One region of the Oceanimonas doudoroffii genome, then DNA from elsewhere that is predicted to be linked to it. Evidence: riboswitches for the same ligand, from Rfam matches in the RefSeq annotation. Region 1 holds a riboswitch; the other holds the start of a gene.
What was found. Region 1 has a riboswitch for thiamine pyrophosphate ahead of thiC (phosphomethylpyrimidine synthase ThiC). Riboswitches for the same ligand answer to the same signal wherever they lie in the genome.

Region 1 (7,758 bases):
GGCTATGGTCCAGACGATGGGTTTTGTCATAGAGATTCTCGCTCCAGTTTATCGGCCTGGTGATACAACTCACCGCCGCGTTTCTTGAATTCTTCCGACATTTTCGCCATGCCGGCCTGCACCAGTTCGGGCTGGCCGTCCATGCCCACCAGCTGCACCTGAATGTTGTTTTCCAGGCTGGCGGCATAATCGCGCACGTCCTGGGTGATCTTCATGGAGCAGAACTTGGGTCCGCACATGGAACAGAAGTGCGCCACCTTGCCCGACTCCTGGGGCAGGGTTTCGTCGTGATATTCCCGGGCGGTGTCCGGGTCCAGCGCCAGGTTGAACTGATCGTGCCAGCGGAACTCGAAGCGCGCCTTGGACATGGCGTTGTCGCGGATTTGCGCACCCGGGTGGCCCTTGGCCAGGTCGGCGGCATGGGCGGCGATCTTGTAGGTGATCAGGCCCTGTTTCACGTCTTCCTTGTTGGGCAGGCCCAGGTGCTCCTTGGGAGTAACGTAACAGAGCATGGCGCAGCCATACCAGCCGATCAGCGCGGCGCCGATGCCGGAGGTAAAGTGGTCGTAACCCGGGGCGATGTCGGTGGTCAGCGGGCCAAGCGTATAGAAAGGCGCTTCGTGGCAGTGCTCGAGCTGCTCTTCCATGTTGCGCTTGATCATGTGCATGGGAATATGGCCGGGGCCTTCGATGATCACCTGCACGTCGTATTCCCAGGCGATCTTGGTGAGCTCACCAAGCGTGTGCAGCTCGGCAAACTGGGCCTCGTCGTTGGCGTCGGCGATGGAGCCCGGGCGCATGCCATCACCCAGGGACAGGGACACATCGTAGGCGGCGCAGATTTCACAGATCTCGCGGAAGTTCTCGTACAGGAAGCTTTCCTTGTGGTGAGTGAGGCACCACTTGGCCATGATGGAGCCGCCGCGGGACACGATGCCGGTGACGCGCTTGGCGGTCATGGGCACATAGCGCAGCAGCACGCCGGCGTGAATGGTGAAATAGTCCACGCCCTGCTCGGCCTGTTCGATCAGGGTGTCGCGGAACACCTCCCAGGTCAGGTCTTCGGCCACGCCGTTGACCTTTTCCAGCGCCTGGTAGATGGGCACGGTACCGATGGGCACCGGGCTGTTGCGCAGGATCCACTCACGGGTTTCGTGAATGTAGCGGCCGGTGGACAGGTCCATCACGGTGTCGGCGCCCCAGCGGGTGGACCACACCAGTTTCTCCACTTCTTCCTCGATGGAGGAGGTCACCGCCGAGTTGCCGATGTTGGCGTTGATCTTCACCAGAAAGTTGCGGCCGATGATCATGGGCTCGGCTTCCGGGTGGTTGATGTTGGCGGGAATGATGGCGCGGCCTTCGGCCACTTCCTTGCGCACAAATTCGGGGGTGATGTTTTCCGGCAGGTTGGCGCCAAAGCTCTCACCCGGATGCTGCTTGCGCAGCAGCTCGTCCCGCACCCGCTCGCGGCCCATGTTTTCGCGAATGGCGATGTATTCCATCTCGGGGGTGATAATGCCTTTGCGGGCATAGTGCATCTGGGTTACGCACTGGCCCAGCTTGGCCTTGCGGGGCTTGGGCAGGTGCTCAAAGCGCAGGTGATCCAGGCCGTCATCGGCCATGCGCTGCTGGGTGAAATGGGAGGTGGCGTTTTCCAGCTCCTCGGTGTCGTTGCGTTCCAGAATCCACTGGTGGCGCAGCTGGGGCAGACCCTGGCGCACATCGATTTCGGACTCGGGATCGCCGTAGGCACCGGAGGTGTCGTACACCGGCACCGGCGCATTGGGCTCGAAAATGGGGTTTTCTTCGCTGCCGCCCTTGAAGCTGTCGGCCAGGGCGATTTCACGCATGGCGACCTTCAGGTCCGGGCGTGAGCCTTCAAGATAAATACGGGATGAGTTCGGAAAGGGTTCGCCCTTCAGGTTGTGAATGTATTCCTGGGCCTGGCTGCGAACTTCACGACGGTTTACTTTTTTTGACATAGCGATCTCACTTTTGCGTCCATTTGGTGAAATGCTTGTCGGGAGTGTTGATAAAGAACTGCCTACATCCGGTGGCACATTCTTTACTTGCTTCCCTTCGCAGGTATTAGCCTGATCAGGTTCAACGGATCCCGCTTTCGCGGTCTCAGCCCATAAGGGCACTCCGACAAGATGGTCGCAGTATAACCAGACCGAGTTCACAAAAGCAAAGGACTTGTCCCCCTTGCGCCACAGCCGAAAAAGCAGCGATCGCAAACTTTTTGGCATGGCCTGTCGCACTGCCAGGAATACTGTTGCCGGTCGCGCCGGCGTGTTACCTTTATATAAAAGTAATTATTCGGAAGCCACGCCCATGCCCATTTCGGTTTATCGCTATGCCCTGCCGCTGACCAAGGAAAAGCAGATTGACGGCGTTGCCGTGCGCCGTCGCCACGGTTTTTACGTGAATATTGACGGCCACTGGGGCGAGGTGGCGCCGCCGGTGACCGCCGAATTGGCAGACACCGAAGCCGAACTGCTGGCCGCCTGCGAGCGGCTGACGCAAGGCCTTGAACACCAGGCCACTCAAGCCTGGGTTCGCTTTGGTCTGGGCTGCGTGCTCACGCCTCCCACCGCGGCGGCCGCCCCCAGCCTGCCGCTGCTGGAAGGTGAGCGGGAACCCATTATTCGCGCCTGGCGTTGCCGCCGAGTGCATCCCACTCGAGCCTGGCTGACCCTGAGCGGCGATGTGCAGTTTGATGCCGGCCTGGTGCGCGAACTGACCCTGCTGGTGCCCGGCCTGAAACTGACGCTGGACGCCGGCGGCCGACTGAGCGAAACGCAGTTGTCCGGCCTGTGGCAGCGCATTGACGGCGGCGCCATTGACTGGATTCTGGATCCGGGCCTCGATGACGCCCACACGCGGACACTGGCCCGGCAACACGGCTGGCCGGTGGCGCTCAGCGCCGACCGCTGCGGCGGCCGGGTGCCGGCGCCCTTTGAGGGGCTGCGTGCCCTGGTGCTGCGCCCCTCTCTGCTGGGCGAGCCCGCCCTGTGCCGGCAACTGGCCGACGGTGCTCGAGCACAGGGGCTGGACGTGATGCTGGCGGGCAACCTGGAAAGCGGCCTGGGCCACCGGCACATTGCGCAACTGGCGGGGGAACTGACGCCGAACAGCCCGGCCCAGCTCGACAGCCTGCGCTATTTGCTGCACAGCGGCGTGAACGCCCAGGGGCAGCCGGAAGCGCAAAATACCACCCTGGTATATGGCCCGGGTTGTTGATAAATGCACCAAAAAATACGCACCAAAATAGTGCAAAAGACAAGGTGTTCTTGGCAATTCGAGGGTAAATACGTATAGTCAGGCCGATATTTCGACAGGTTCCCAACACATGTTTCAAGACAACCCCCTGCTGGCCCAGCTCAAGCAACAAATCCGCGACACCCTTCCCACCAAGGAAGGCATGGTCAAAGGCACCTCCAAAGGCTTCGGCTTTCTCGAAGTCAGTGACAAGGAAAGCTATTTCATTCCGCCGCCGCACATGAAAAAGGTGATGCACGGCGATCGCATCACCGCCGTGCTGCGCACCGAAAACGACAAGGAACTGGTGGAGCCAGAGACCCTTCTGGAGCCTGGCCTGACCCGCTTTGTGGCCCGGGTGAAGTGGTTCCGTGACCGGCTCAATATTGTGCCCGATCACCCGCTGATGAAAGACGCCATCAAGGCCCGCACCATCAAGGGGATGAACGAAAAGAACCTGAAGGAAGGCGACTGGATCCTGGCCGATCTCAAGCGCCACGCCCTGAAAGACAACGGCTTTTTCGCCGAAGTGGTAGAGCTGATCGCCGGCGTGGACGATCCCATCGCCCCCTGGTGGGTGGTGCTGGCCCGCAACAGCCTGGCCAACCAGGCACCCCAGGACAGGGAACAGTGGGAACTGCTGGAAGACACCCTGCCCCGTCAGAACCTGACCGAAGTGCCCTTTTTCACCATCGACAGCGAGTCCACCCAGGACATGGACGATGCCCTCAGCGTGAAAAAGCTGGACAACGGTGGCTGGGAGCTGCTGGTGGCCATTGCCGATCCCACCGCCTATGTGTCCCACGACAGCGAGCTGGACAAGATCGCCGCCGAGCGCGCCTTTACCGTTTACCTGCCGGGTCGCAACATTCCCATGTTGCCGCGCACCCTGGCCGACGAGCTGTGCTCGCTGAAGGAAGGGGAAGACCGCCACGCCCTGTGCGCCCGCATTCACATTGATGCCGACGGCAAGGTGGCCGACGACGCCGAATTCTTTGCCGCCCGCATTCGCTCCCACGCCCGTCTGGCCTACAACAAGGTCTCCGACTGGGTGGAAGGCAGCGGCGACTGGCAGCCCGAAAGCGAAGTGATTGCCGAGCAGTTGCGCGAGCTGACCGCGCTGACCCGCGCCCGCAACGGCTGGCGCAGCACCCATGCCATCGTGTTCCCGGATCGCCCCGATTTCCGCTTTGAACTGGACGAGGCCAGCAATGTGGTGGCCATTCACGCCGATCATCGCCGCATTGCCAACCAGATGGTGGAAGAGTGCATGATCGCCGCCAACCTGGCCTGCGGCAACTGGCTGACCAAGCACTGTGGCACCGGTGTATTTAACGTGCACGCCGGCTTTGACGAAGAGAAGCTGGCCCAGCTGCAGGAGCTGCTGAAAGAGCACGAGGCCCCGGTAGACCCTGAACAGCTGACCACCCTGGAAGGCTTCTGCGAGCTGCGCCGCTGGCTGGACGCCCGCGACACCAGCTATCTGGACAACCGAGTGCGCCGCTTTCAGTCTTTCGCCGCCATGAGCGTGACCCCGGGCGAGCACTACGGTCTGGGCCTGGACGCCTACGCCACCTGGACTTCCCCCATCCGTAAATATGGCGACATCATCAACCACCGGCTGATCAAGGCCATACTGGCCGAGAAGGCCCACGACGCCCATGCCCCCAATGCCGAGCTGGCGGTGCACCTGTCGGAGCAGCGCCGCATGCACCGCCGTGCCGAGCGCGACATTGCCGACTGGCTGTATGTGCGCTACCTGCAGCCGGCGGTGGCCAACGGCCACGCCTTTGATGCCGAAATCATCGACATCGGCCGGGGCGGCGTGAAACTGCGCCTGCAGGAAAACGGCGCCGTGGTATTCATGCCTTCTTCCCTGATCCTGCCCAACCGGGATCGGCTGGAATGCAGCTGGGACGACGGCCGCGTTTACCTCGACAAGCAACCGGTATACGAACTGGGCCAGCACATTCAGGTGATCCTGACCGAGGCCATTGAGGACACTCGCTCCCTGATCGCCAAACCGGCCATTCCGCTGGTACCGGAAAAGCAGGAAAAGCCCGCTTCCTGAAGGTGATAACCCAAGACCGAAAAGGCCTGCGAATGCAGGCCTTTTTTATACTCGTTAGGGGGCCGGCCTCACACCAGGGCCACCTTGGTCACGGCTTACTTTAACGCTGCCCCCGCAGCCTGCGGCCATGGAAGACATAACCGATCAGGTTCAGCAGTACCTGGGCTGCCAACACACTGGTGGTGCCGGTATGATCGTAATCGGGCGCCACTTCGCACAGATCTATGCCGACCACTTCACCGGAAAACGCCACACCCTGCAGGACTTCCATGACTTCGTAATAGGTAAAGCCGCCATGGCTTGGTGTGCCAGTGCCCGGGGCGATAGAAGGATCAAAACCGTCAATATCGATGGTGATGTAATAATTCACCCCTTTGGGGATCAGATCCAGTACACCCTGTACCCCCAGCCGGCGAACATCCCGCACCGACAATATGGTCGAGCCCGCGTCCTGCGCCGCCTTGTGGTCGGTCCGGTTGGAAGAGGACACGTTGCGAATGCCAAGCTGGGTCATGCCAGTGATAAAGGATTGCTCCACCGCCCGACGCATGGGGTTGCCATGACCAAAACGCACGCCGTGGCGTTCATCAACAAAATCCAGGTGAGCATCAATCTGAATAATGTGAATGGGGCCTCGACCTTCAAAGGCGCGGATGCAAGGGGCGTTGACCGAGTGATCCCCGCCCACGGTGACCGGCAGGGCGCCGGATTCGAGGATTTTGCGCACACCATACTCAATGTTGGCATGGCTCTTTTCGGTATTGGTATGCACCATATCTGCATCGCCAATATCAACGATTTTTACCCCTTCCAGGTACATGGTGTCTTCTTCATAGCTATAAGCGCCACCATGACCAAAGGAAAACAGGGTAGACGCTTCCCGCACGGCGCGCGGGCCCATACGTGCACCGGAACGCCACTGGGTGCCGCAGTCAAAGGGAGCGCCCATAAAAGCCACATCCGCCTTCAGGCTGTCCCAGTCTTCACAAATAGGGCTCTTGGCAAAGGTACAAAATCCGACGAAGGGCAGATTAAGGCGCCCCTTCTCATAGCTGTTTTCACTCATGATCCGTTTCCTCGCTGGTGTCCGCCCGAGCCGGGCCGGCAACTTAACATCCCGGTTAAAAAACCATCTGCTTGGTTCCGCCAGCGAGTATGACAAAGCCAATTCCATCAAAAAATATAAATTTTAATATGCTTACTTTATATAAAATAAAGTTAATTACCGTCCGCCGATCTGCAGTCCCAAGCTACTGACCAGATCGTCCACAAACACCCGGACCACCTCATGGGGCGCCGGTATGGTTCGCATCGCCAGACAGAATTCGGAGTGCCAGCGCAGCTCAGGTAACGCCAATTCCTTCATTTCACCACTGGCCACCCAGGATTCGGCAAAGTGCACCGGCAGAAAGCCGAGAAACCGGCCACTACGGATCAGCATGGCCTGTGCTTCCATGTTGGAGACAAATGCCGCCCCCAGGTAAGGCCGTATCAGGGGCATTTCTGCCTGCTGCACGTAGGTCCGACTGGAAATGGGGTAACTGCCCACCCGCTCCAGCGATAACCCCGCCGAATCCACCTCGTATAACGGATGGCGCCGGCCGCAGTAAAACCGGTGCTCCTCGGTGTACAGGGGTTGATAGCTCAAGGCCGGGTGCCGCTTCTGAAAGGGCCCTACGGCCAGATGCAAATTGCCGTTGAGCAACTCGCGCTCAAGTTCTTCCGGCGGCAACACCGCCAACCTCAAGGACACCTGGCTACTGCGCTCAAAAAACCGGTGAATGGCGTCGGGCATGGGCACCTCGGTATTGGTGATGGTGTTGTCCACCAGGCCCACCCTCAGGGTACCGGTCAGCATATTGCGCAACGAGCCCAACTCCGCCTCCAGATCCGAAAAGCTGTTGAGCATTTCCCGGCATCGCCGGTATACCACCTCCCCCTTTTCCGTCAGGCCAAACCCACTTCGTCCCCGGTGACAAATCGAAAACCCCAGCCGCACCTCGAAGTCTCGAATATGGGTACTGATCGCGGGCTGACTCATGCCCAATACCGACTCGGCACCCACAAAACCGCCGTACTCCACCACGGCACAAAACGTCTGCATATGTTTTACCGAATACATGAAACCACGCCCCGGAGTTACATTAAATTTAAAAAAGTATACATATTAATATTCGTATTTTTGGATAAATATCCATCTGCAATACTGGCCTCGAGAAGAACGGAATCACCTTCGGCCTGAAAGGCCGAACTCACTCAATAGCAGGAGATGATGCTATGAAAGCCACGCAAACGACACTTCATACCCTGGCCCTGAGCACCCTGCTCACCCTGGCACCCGCCCTGGTACAGGCCGAAGAGTGGAAGTTCGCCATTGAAGAGATTCCAGGCTCCATCATGGATGCCTATGCCCAGGAGTTTAAAAA
Region 2 (7,758 bases), on a different contig from region 1:
AGCCAGCTGGGTGGCACCCCCATAGTGCGCAAGGCCATTATCGCCGGTGAAATCGACATCTATCCGGAATACACCGGCAACGCCGCCTTTTTTCACCAACAAGAAGACAGCGACGCCTGGAAACGTTTTGACGATGGCTACGCCCTCGCCAAACAGCTGGATTTTGACGCCCACCAGTTGGTGTGGCTGGCCCCGGCCAACGCCAACAACACCTGGGCCATTGCCGTGCGCCAGGAAATCGCCGATGCCAACGCCCTGGTCACCATGTCTGACTTTGGCCGCTATGTCAGCGAAGGCGGCGAGCTCAAGCTGGCGGCATCCGCCGAGTTTGTGTCGAGCCCCGCCGTGCTGCCCGCCTTTCAGCAGACCTATGGCTTTGCGCTGAGCGACAGCCAGTTGCTGGTGCTCTCCGGTGGCAACACCGCCGCCACCATCAAGGCCGCCGCCCTGCAAACCGACGACACCAACGCCGCCATGGTCTATGGCACCGACGGCGCCATCGCTTCCGTGGGGTTGGTGGTGATGGACGACGACAAGGGGGTGCAGCCGGTATACGCCCCCGCCCCCATCGTGCGGGCGAGCATACTTGAGGCACACCCGGAAATCGCCGGCATTCTCGAGCCGGTGTTTCAGTCTTTGGATATAAAAACCCTGCAACAGCTCAACAGCCGCATCGCCATCGGCGGTGAAAGCGCCGAGGCGGTGGCCGCCGACTACCTGGCCGGACTGACCCAGGACTGAGGGAGTATCATGGGAATGAGCATTCAGGGCGTAGGTTGCCGATGAGCGCAGCGAATCGCAACGTGAAGCCAGCTGCGGAATGTTGGAATTAGCTACGCTCATTCGCAACCTACGGCACTAAAGCGGCGACTACATAAACACAGCGCCGTTTGCTACATGGACCCCCGCCTTCGCGGGGGTGACGGCATTCAGCCATTAAGGAGTATGTTTGACCTTACCCAAACCCGACAAGGTCGGTGGCCTGCTGGCCACGGCGCTGGTGGCCAGCCTGCTGGCACTGCCTTTTGTCGGCCTGCAACCCAACCGCATTTTGCCCGGCGAGGCCCTGGGGCTGCTGAGCGCCGCCGGCGTCACCGGATTATGGCCGCTGCTGTTGCTGCCGTTATGCCTGTTTAACCGCGCCCTCCCCCTGCGACTGACGCTTACTGCCGCCGCCCTGCCCCTGCTGCTGTACAGCGCCGGTCATACCGCCAGCGCCTTGCTGGATAATGCCGGCCCCCTGGCCCGGGTCTCCCTGGGGGCGGGTTTCTGGCTGGGCATGTTCTGGCTGAGCCTGCTGATTACCGACACCGCCCTGCGACTGAAACTCGGGCCCTCGGCCCGGTTGGCGCTGGTGGCTGTCCTTACCGGTGCGGTGCTGGCCCTACTGGCTTCGGGTGGCTGCGACGATCTGTCGTTGCTCAGGGAGTTTCACAACCGCAGCGACTTCTGGCAACAGGGTTTACGCCACCTGCAGCTGGCACTGGGCAGTATTATTCCCGCGGTGCTGGCGGGCATTCCGCTCGGAATCGCCTGCCATCGCTCGCCGGGACTACGGGCGGCGCTGTTTCCGGTGCTCAATATTTTGCAGACCGTGCCCAGCCTCGCCATGTTTGGCCTGCTGATGGTGCCGCTGAGCCTGCTGGCGACCGCATACCCCTGGCTGGGTGAGCTTGGCATTCGCGGCATCGGCGCGGCGCCGGCGGTGATTGCCCTGTTTCTGTATTCACTGTTGCCGATCGTCAGCAATACGGCGCTGGGTTTTGACCGGGTCAGCCCGCCCGTGCGCGAGGCGGCCACCGCCATGGGCATGAGCCGGCGCCAGCGGCTGTGGCAGGTGGAATTTCCGCTGGCGCTGCCGGTGATCCTGAGCGGCCTGCGGGTGGTGGTCACCCTTAATATCGGCCTAGTGGCGGTGGCGGCCCTGGTGGGCGGTGGCGGCTATGGCACCTACATCTTTCAGGGACTGGGGCAAACCGCCACCGACCTGGTGATCCTCGGCGCCCTGCCCACCCTGCTGCTGGCGTTTTTGTTCGCCATGCTTATCGATACCCTGATCGCCCTGCAACAAGGCTTTCGCGAATGATTGAAGTAAAAAACCTGAGCAAGCGCTTTGACACCCAGCTTGCGGTAAACGACCTGTCGTTCCGAGTAGACGGCGGCAAGGTCTGCGCCCTGGTAGGCACCTCCGGCTGCGGCAAATCAACCACGCTGCGCATGCTCAACCGGCTGATTGAACCCAGCGAAGGCGAGATCTTTATTCAGGGGCAAAACGTCACCACGGTTCCCGCCGAGCAGCTGCGCCGGCGCATTGGTTACGCCATTCAGGGAGTGGGGCTGTTTCCGCATCAGACCATCGCCCGCAACATCGCCACCGTGCCGCGCCTGCTGGGCTGGAGCAAAACCGACATCGACGCCCGGGTAAGCGAGCTGCTGACCCTGTTCCGGCTCGACCCCGCCACCTTTGCCGGCAAATACCCCCATCAGCTTTCCGGCGGCGAGCAACAACGGGTGGGCGTGGCCCGGGCCCTGGCGGCGCGGCCCGAGCTGCTGCTGATGGACGAACCCTTTGGTGCCCTGGATCCGCTCACGCGGGAGCACCTGCAGGACGAGCTGCTGCATATACAACGACTGCTGGGCATCACCATCATCATGGTGACCCACGATCTGGAAGAGGCCATTAAAATGGCCGATGTGATTGCGGTGATGGACAAGGGCGAGATGCTGCAGATGGACTCTCCGGAGGCACTGCTGCGCAATCCCAAGCCGGGCTTTGTGCAGAGCCTGGTGGGCGGTCAGGACAGGGCCCTGCGGCTGCTGGCCACCCAAACCCTGGCCGATATCATGACGCCGGTCACGCAGCCCGTCGATCCTGTCATGGCGGCCGGCACCAGCCTGCGGGATGCCATGGCCGAGCTGCTCTGGCAGGGCGCCGACCGGCTGACCGTGGTCAATGACGCCGGCGAGCCCGTGGGCGAAGCGACCCTGAGTGCGCTACTGAAACGGGGGGCCGGCGCATGAGCCAGGCCCTTGGCTGGCTGGTGCCGGCGCTGCTGCTGACGCTGCTTACCCTCAACATGGAGGCACTAACCCCGCTGTTTCGCCCGCTGGTGGATGAGCCCGCTCCGGCCATCTACGCCCGGGACAGCTTTGCCAGCCTGCTGGGCTGGCATATGCTGGCGGTGTTTACCGCCATTGGCGCCGCCACCCTGCTGGCACTGAGTGCCGCCGTGGCCGTCACCCGGCCCTGGGGGCGAGCCTTCTTTCCCCTGGCCCGGGCCGTGGCCAACCTGGGCCAGACCTTTCCGCCGGTGGCGGTGCTGGCGCTGGCGGTGCCAGCACTGGGGTTTGGGCTGATGCCCACCCTGGTGGCGTTACTGCTGTACGGCATGCTGCCGATTTTTGAGAATGCGGTCACCGGCCTGCAGCAAATTCCCCCCAGCGTGCGCGAGGCGGCCAGAGGCATGGGCATGACCCCCTTGCAGCAATTGTGGCGGGTGGAGCTGCCCCTGGCCCTGCCCACGCTGGTGGCGGGCATTCGCATTTCACTGATCATCAGCATCGGCACCGCCACCATCGGTTCCACGGTGGCGGCCAAGGGCTTTGGCGAAGTAATCATTGCCGGCCTGCTGACCGACAATCTGGCCTTTGTGCTGCAGGGGGGGATGATGGTGGCGCTGATGGCCATGGTGCTCGACGCCCTGCTTCGCCGCCTGGAGCAACGGCTGACCCCACCGGGCGGGTGAGCCCCCATCGTCACTCCGGCGAAGGCCGGAGTCCATGGCGGGTTGCACCATAACCTGCAAAATAGACCCCCGCCCTCGCGGGGGTGACGATTTTGGGGTTTCGCGGGGTGACGAACGACGAACCGCCTTACGGATTCGCCAGCCCCAAATGCTCCCGCAAGGTGCTGCCTTCATACTCGGTGCGGAACAGGCCGCGCCGTTGCAGCTCGGGCACCACCTGATCCACAAAGTCCTCGATGCCGGCGGGCAGTGACGGCGGCATCAGGTTAAAGCCGTCGGCGCCTTCGTTGCGGAACCACTGCTCCATGCGATCGGCAATCGACTCGGGCGTGCCCACCATGGTGCAGTGGCCGCCACCGGCGGCGAGCCGTCCCAGCAGCTGGCGCACCGTGGGCTGCTCGGTCTCGATAATGCGCAGCACGGTGGCGTAACGCCCCTTGGGACCGGTAAACACCTCTAAAGACGGCAGCGCCGGCACCGGTGCATCCAGCTCCCAGCCGGAGCAGTCCTGGCCCACATAGGTTCCGAGCTGACGCAGGGAGGCATCGGCGGGCAGCAGCTCGTCCAGCTCCCGTTGCTTGGCCTTGGCTTCGGCCTCGGTAGAGGCCACATAGGTCACCAGCCCGGGCATGATGGGCACGTTCACATTGCGGCCGGCGTCCTTCACTCGGCGCTTGATGTCGCGGTAATAGTCCTGGGCCGCCGGCAGATCATAGGCCACGGCGTAAATGGCTTCGGCACACTGGGCCGCCAGGGTACGGCCCTGCTCGGAGGCACCGGCCTGAAACAGCACCGGATGCCCCTGAGGCGGGCGCGGCACATTGAGCGGGCCGTCCACCAGAAAGAACTCGCCCAGGTGATTGATGGGATTCACCTTGTCGGGGTCGGCATAATGGCCGGCACGATCCATCACCAGGGCGTCTTGCTGCCAGGAGTCCCACAGCTTGAGCACCGCATTCACAAATTCCTCGGCCCGGCGATAACGCTCGGCGTGGGCCGGCATGGTCTCGTAACCGTGGTTACGGGCTTCCACGTCAAACATGGAGGTCACCACGTTCCAGCCCATGCGGCCGTTGGAGATATGATCCAGCGAGGCCATCATGCGGGCGGCGTGAAACGGCGTGAAAAAGGTGCTCGACACCGTGCTGATAAAACCGATGCGGTCCGTGGCCCGGCTCATGGCCGCCATGGCGGTGAGCGGCTCCAGAAACCAGTAGCTGCCGTCCGCCACATTGCCGGTAGACTGGCCGTCGGCAAAGAACACCGCGTCCAACTTGCCCCGCTCGGCGGTTTGCGCCAGCCGCTCGTAATAGCGAATGTCACCCAGCTGCTCTACCGCCGAGTTGGGATGACGCCAGGCCGCCCTGTGATGGCCACAGCCGAACAGAAACAGGTTCAGGTGCATCATGCGTTGATTCATGTTCATCAGTTTTTCACCAGGCCGCCGTCCACCACCAGGTTCTGGCCGGTCACCGAACGCGACCAGGGCGAGGCAAAGAACAGGGTCGCGTCGGCAAATTCCGCCGGCGTGGTCACTCGGCGCAGCGGGGTATTGGCGGCAATGTAGTCAAACACCGCTTCCGGGGTGGCGGCAGAGGCATCTGTGGTGCGCAACAGGCCGCCGGAGACCATGTTGACGGTAATGCCGTCGGGGCCCAGATCCTGAGACAGGGTGCGGGTCAGCGACAGCAGCGCGGCCTTGGCGGCGGTGTAGTCGTGATAGGGCACCACCGGGTTCTGGAACAGGTTGGTGCCCACGTTGACGATACGGCCAAAGCCGGTTTTACGCATGCCGGCCAGGGCCGCGCGGGTGGTGTTGATGGCACCGCCCACCACGCCTTCCAGCTGCTGATTCAGGTGCTCCCAGGCCAGCTCCTGGGCGTGAGTGCGGGCGTCGCCATTAAAGGAAAACGCCGGCAGGGCGTTGTTGATAACCGTGGTCACCGGGCTACCGAAATGGGCCTCGGCCTGATCAAACATGGCCTGCACCGCGGCGGCATCGGTCACGTCGGCCTGAATGGCCAGGGCTTGCTGCGGCGCCTCGGCCGCCAGTGCTTGCGCCGCGTCGGCGCTGCTCAGGTAGTTGATCACCACCCTGGCACCTTCGCGCAAAAAGGCGCGCACCAGATGTTCGCCCAGGCCACGGGCCCCGCCGGTGACCAGCACCAGTTGTTCGTTTAACGGAATGGATGTTTGCATTCTCTACCTCGAAGCTGAGGCGAAGGCATGATGAGGCAGCAATGGCGCAAGGCCGGCAGGCTGACATCCCTTCGCCAGTATGAACTGGATCAGGTTCAACGGGTGTTATCTCAGCCCTGCATTGCAGGACACCCCGTGTCTCGGCAAAGACCATAACATACCCCTGCGCCCAAGAGCGAGAGGCGTGAGGGGGAAGGCGTGAGGAGAAAAAACTCCTTACCAGGCCGTCTGTTTTTCACCTCTCCCTTCACGCCTCACCCCTCACATTTTCAGAAGTTTGGTGAAAAAGGCCCGTGGGTGGATAATAAAGGCCTCGAAAGCAATGGATAACGCCGAGCCGACTATGACCACACTGACCATTACCCGCCCCGACGACTGGCACCTGCACCTGCGCGACGGTGAGCAACTGAAAGACACCGTTCGCGACGCCAGCCGCTATCTGGGCCGCGCCCTTGTGATGCCCAACCTGGTGCCCCCCGTGACCACCACCGAGCTGGCAAAGGAATACCGCGAGCGCATTCTGGCGGTGCGCCCCGAAGGCAGCCGGTTTGAGCCGGTGATGAGCCTGTATCTCACCGACAACACTCAAGCCGAGGAAATTCGCAAGGGCCGTGCCAGCGGTGACATTGTGGCCTGCAAACTGTATCCGGCCGGCGCCACCACCAACTCCGACTCCGGCGTGACCGATGTGAAAAACATCTATCCGGTGCTGGAAGCCATGCAGGAGACCGGCACCCTGCTGCTGGTGCACGGCGAAGTCACCGACTCCCGCATCGATATCTTCGACCGTGAAAAAGTGTTTCTGGAAACCGTGCTGCCCGACGTGGTGCGCGACTTTCCCGACCTCAAGATCGTACTGGAACACATCACCACCGAGCATGCTGTGCACTTTGTAGAGCAGGCCGGCGACAATGTGGCCGCCACCATTACCGCTCACCACCTGCTGTTCAACCGCAACCACATGCTGGTGGGCGGCATTCGTCCGCACTACTACTGCCTGCCCATTCTCAAGCGCAATACCCATCAAGCGGCGCTGGTGCGCGCCGCCACCAGCGGCAGCAAAAAGTTCTTTATGGGCACCGACTCGGCACCGCACTTTCAGCACCGCAAGGAAGCCGCCTGCGGCTGCGCCGGCGCCTATACCTCGCACGCCGCCGTGGAGCTGTATGCAGAAGCCTTTGAAGAGGCCGGCGCCCTGGACAAGCTGGAAGCCTTTACCAGCTTCAACGGTCCCGACTTCTACGGCCTGCCCCGCAACGAAGACACCATCACCCTGGTGAAAGAGTCCTGGACCGTGGGCGAAACCCTGCCTCTGGGCGGCGATAAGCTGGTGCCCATTCGCGCCGGCGAAGAAATTGGCTGGATGGTGAAATAACCCGTTCTCGCCTTGCAAAAACGCGGCTTCGGCCGCGTTTTTTTATGGCGTTTCAGTCCGGTATAAAGTCGGTCCGGCGCTCGGCGATGCGATCCTTGAGAAAGCGGGTAAAGGCCTGCACCTTGGCCGAGCGGTGCATGTCGCCATGGCTGGTCAACCAGAGGTCATGGGCCCATTCCTTCGGGGGCGGCAGCATCGGTTGCAGCTCGGGGGCCAGGGTGGCGTGCCAGCAACTCAGCGCCCCGCAGCCCAATCCGGCCTGCAGGGCAGGAATGAAGCCGGTAAAGTCCTGCACGCGATAGAAAACCTGCTCCGCCGGTACCTTTTGCTCCATCCAGCGCATATACATGCTGCCGGGCCGAGGCTGGGTGGTGCCGATAAAACGGTGTCCGGCAATGTCCTCCAGGGTCGACATGGGACCATGACGACGCAGGTAAT

Region 2: linked by a shared signal. The riboswitch ahead of B6S08_RS14705 (3-oxoacyl-ACP reductase) and the one ahead of thiC (phosphomethylpyrimidine synthase ThiC) in region 1 are both predicted to bind thiamine pyrophosphate.

The regions. Positions count from the first base shown of each region.
Region 1 is NZ_NBIM01000004.1:216,903-224,660, forward strand. It holds gene thiE (thiamine phosphate synthase) at 1-30, opposite strand, end outside; gene thiC (phosphomethylpyrimidine synthase ThiC) at 27-1,982, opposite strand; TPP riboswitch at 2,057-2,158, opposite strand; gene B6S08_RS13270 (enolase-like domain-containing protein) at 2,335-3,243, shown strand; gene B6S08_RS13275 (exoribonuclease II) at 3,353-5,332, shown strand; gene speB (agmatinase) at 5,433-6,398, opposite strand; gene B6S08_RS13285 (LysR family transcriptional regulator) at 6,555-7,436, opposite strand; gene B6S08_RS13290 (TRAP transporter substrate-binding protein) at 7,610-7,758, shown strand, end outside.
Region 2 is NZ_NBIM01000006.1:79,997-87,754, reverse strand. It holds gene osmF (glycine betaine ABC transporter substrate-binding protein OsmF) at 1-741, shown strand, start outside; gene B6S08_RS14725 (ABC transporter permease) at 950-2,086, shown strand; gene B6S08_RS14720 (ABC transporter ATP-binding protein) at 2,083-3,021, shown strand; gene B6S08_RS14715 (ABC transporter permease) at 3,018-3,746, shown strand; gene B6S08_RS14710 (LLM class flavin-dependent oxidoreductase) at 3,874-5,172, opposite strand; gene B6S08_RS14705 (3-oxoacyl-ACP reductase) at 5,172-5,945, opposite strand; TPP riboswitch at 5,995-6,091, opposite strand; gene pyrC (dihydroorotase) at 6,289-7,320, shown strand; gene B6S08_RS14695 (LysR family transcriptional regulator) at 7,373-7,758, opposite strand, start outside.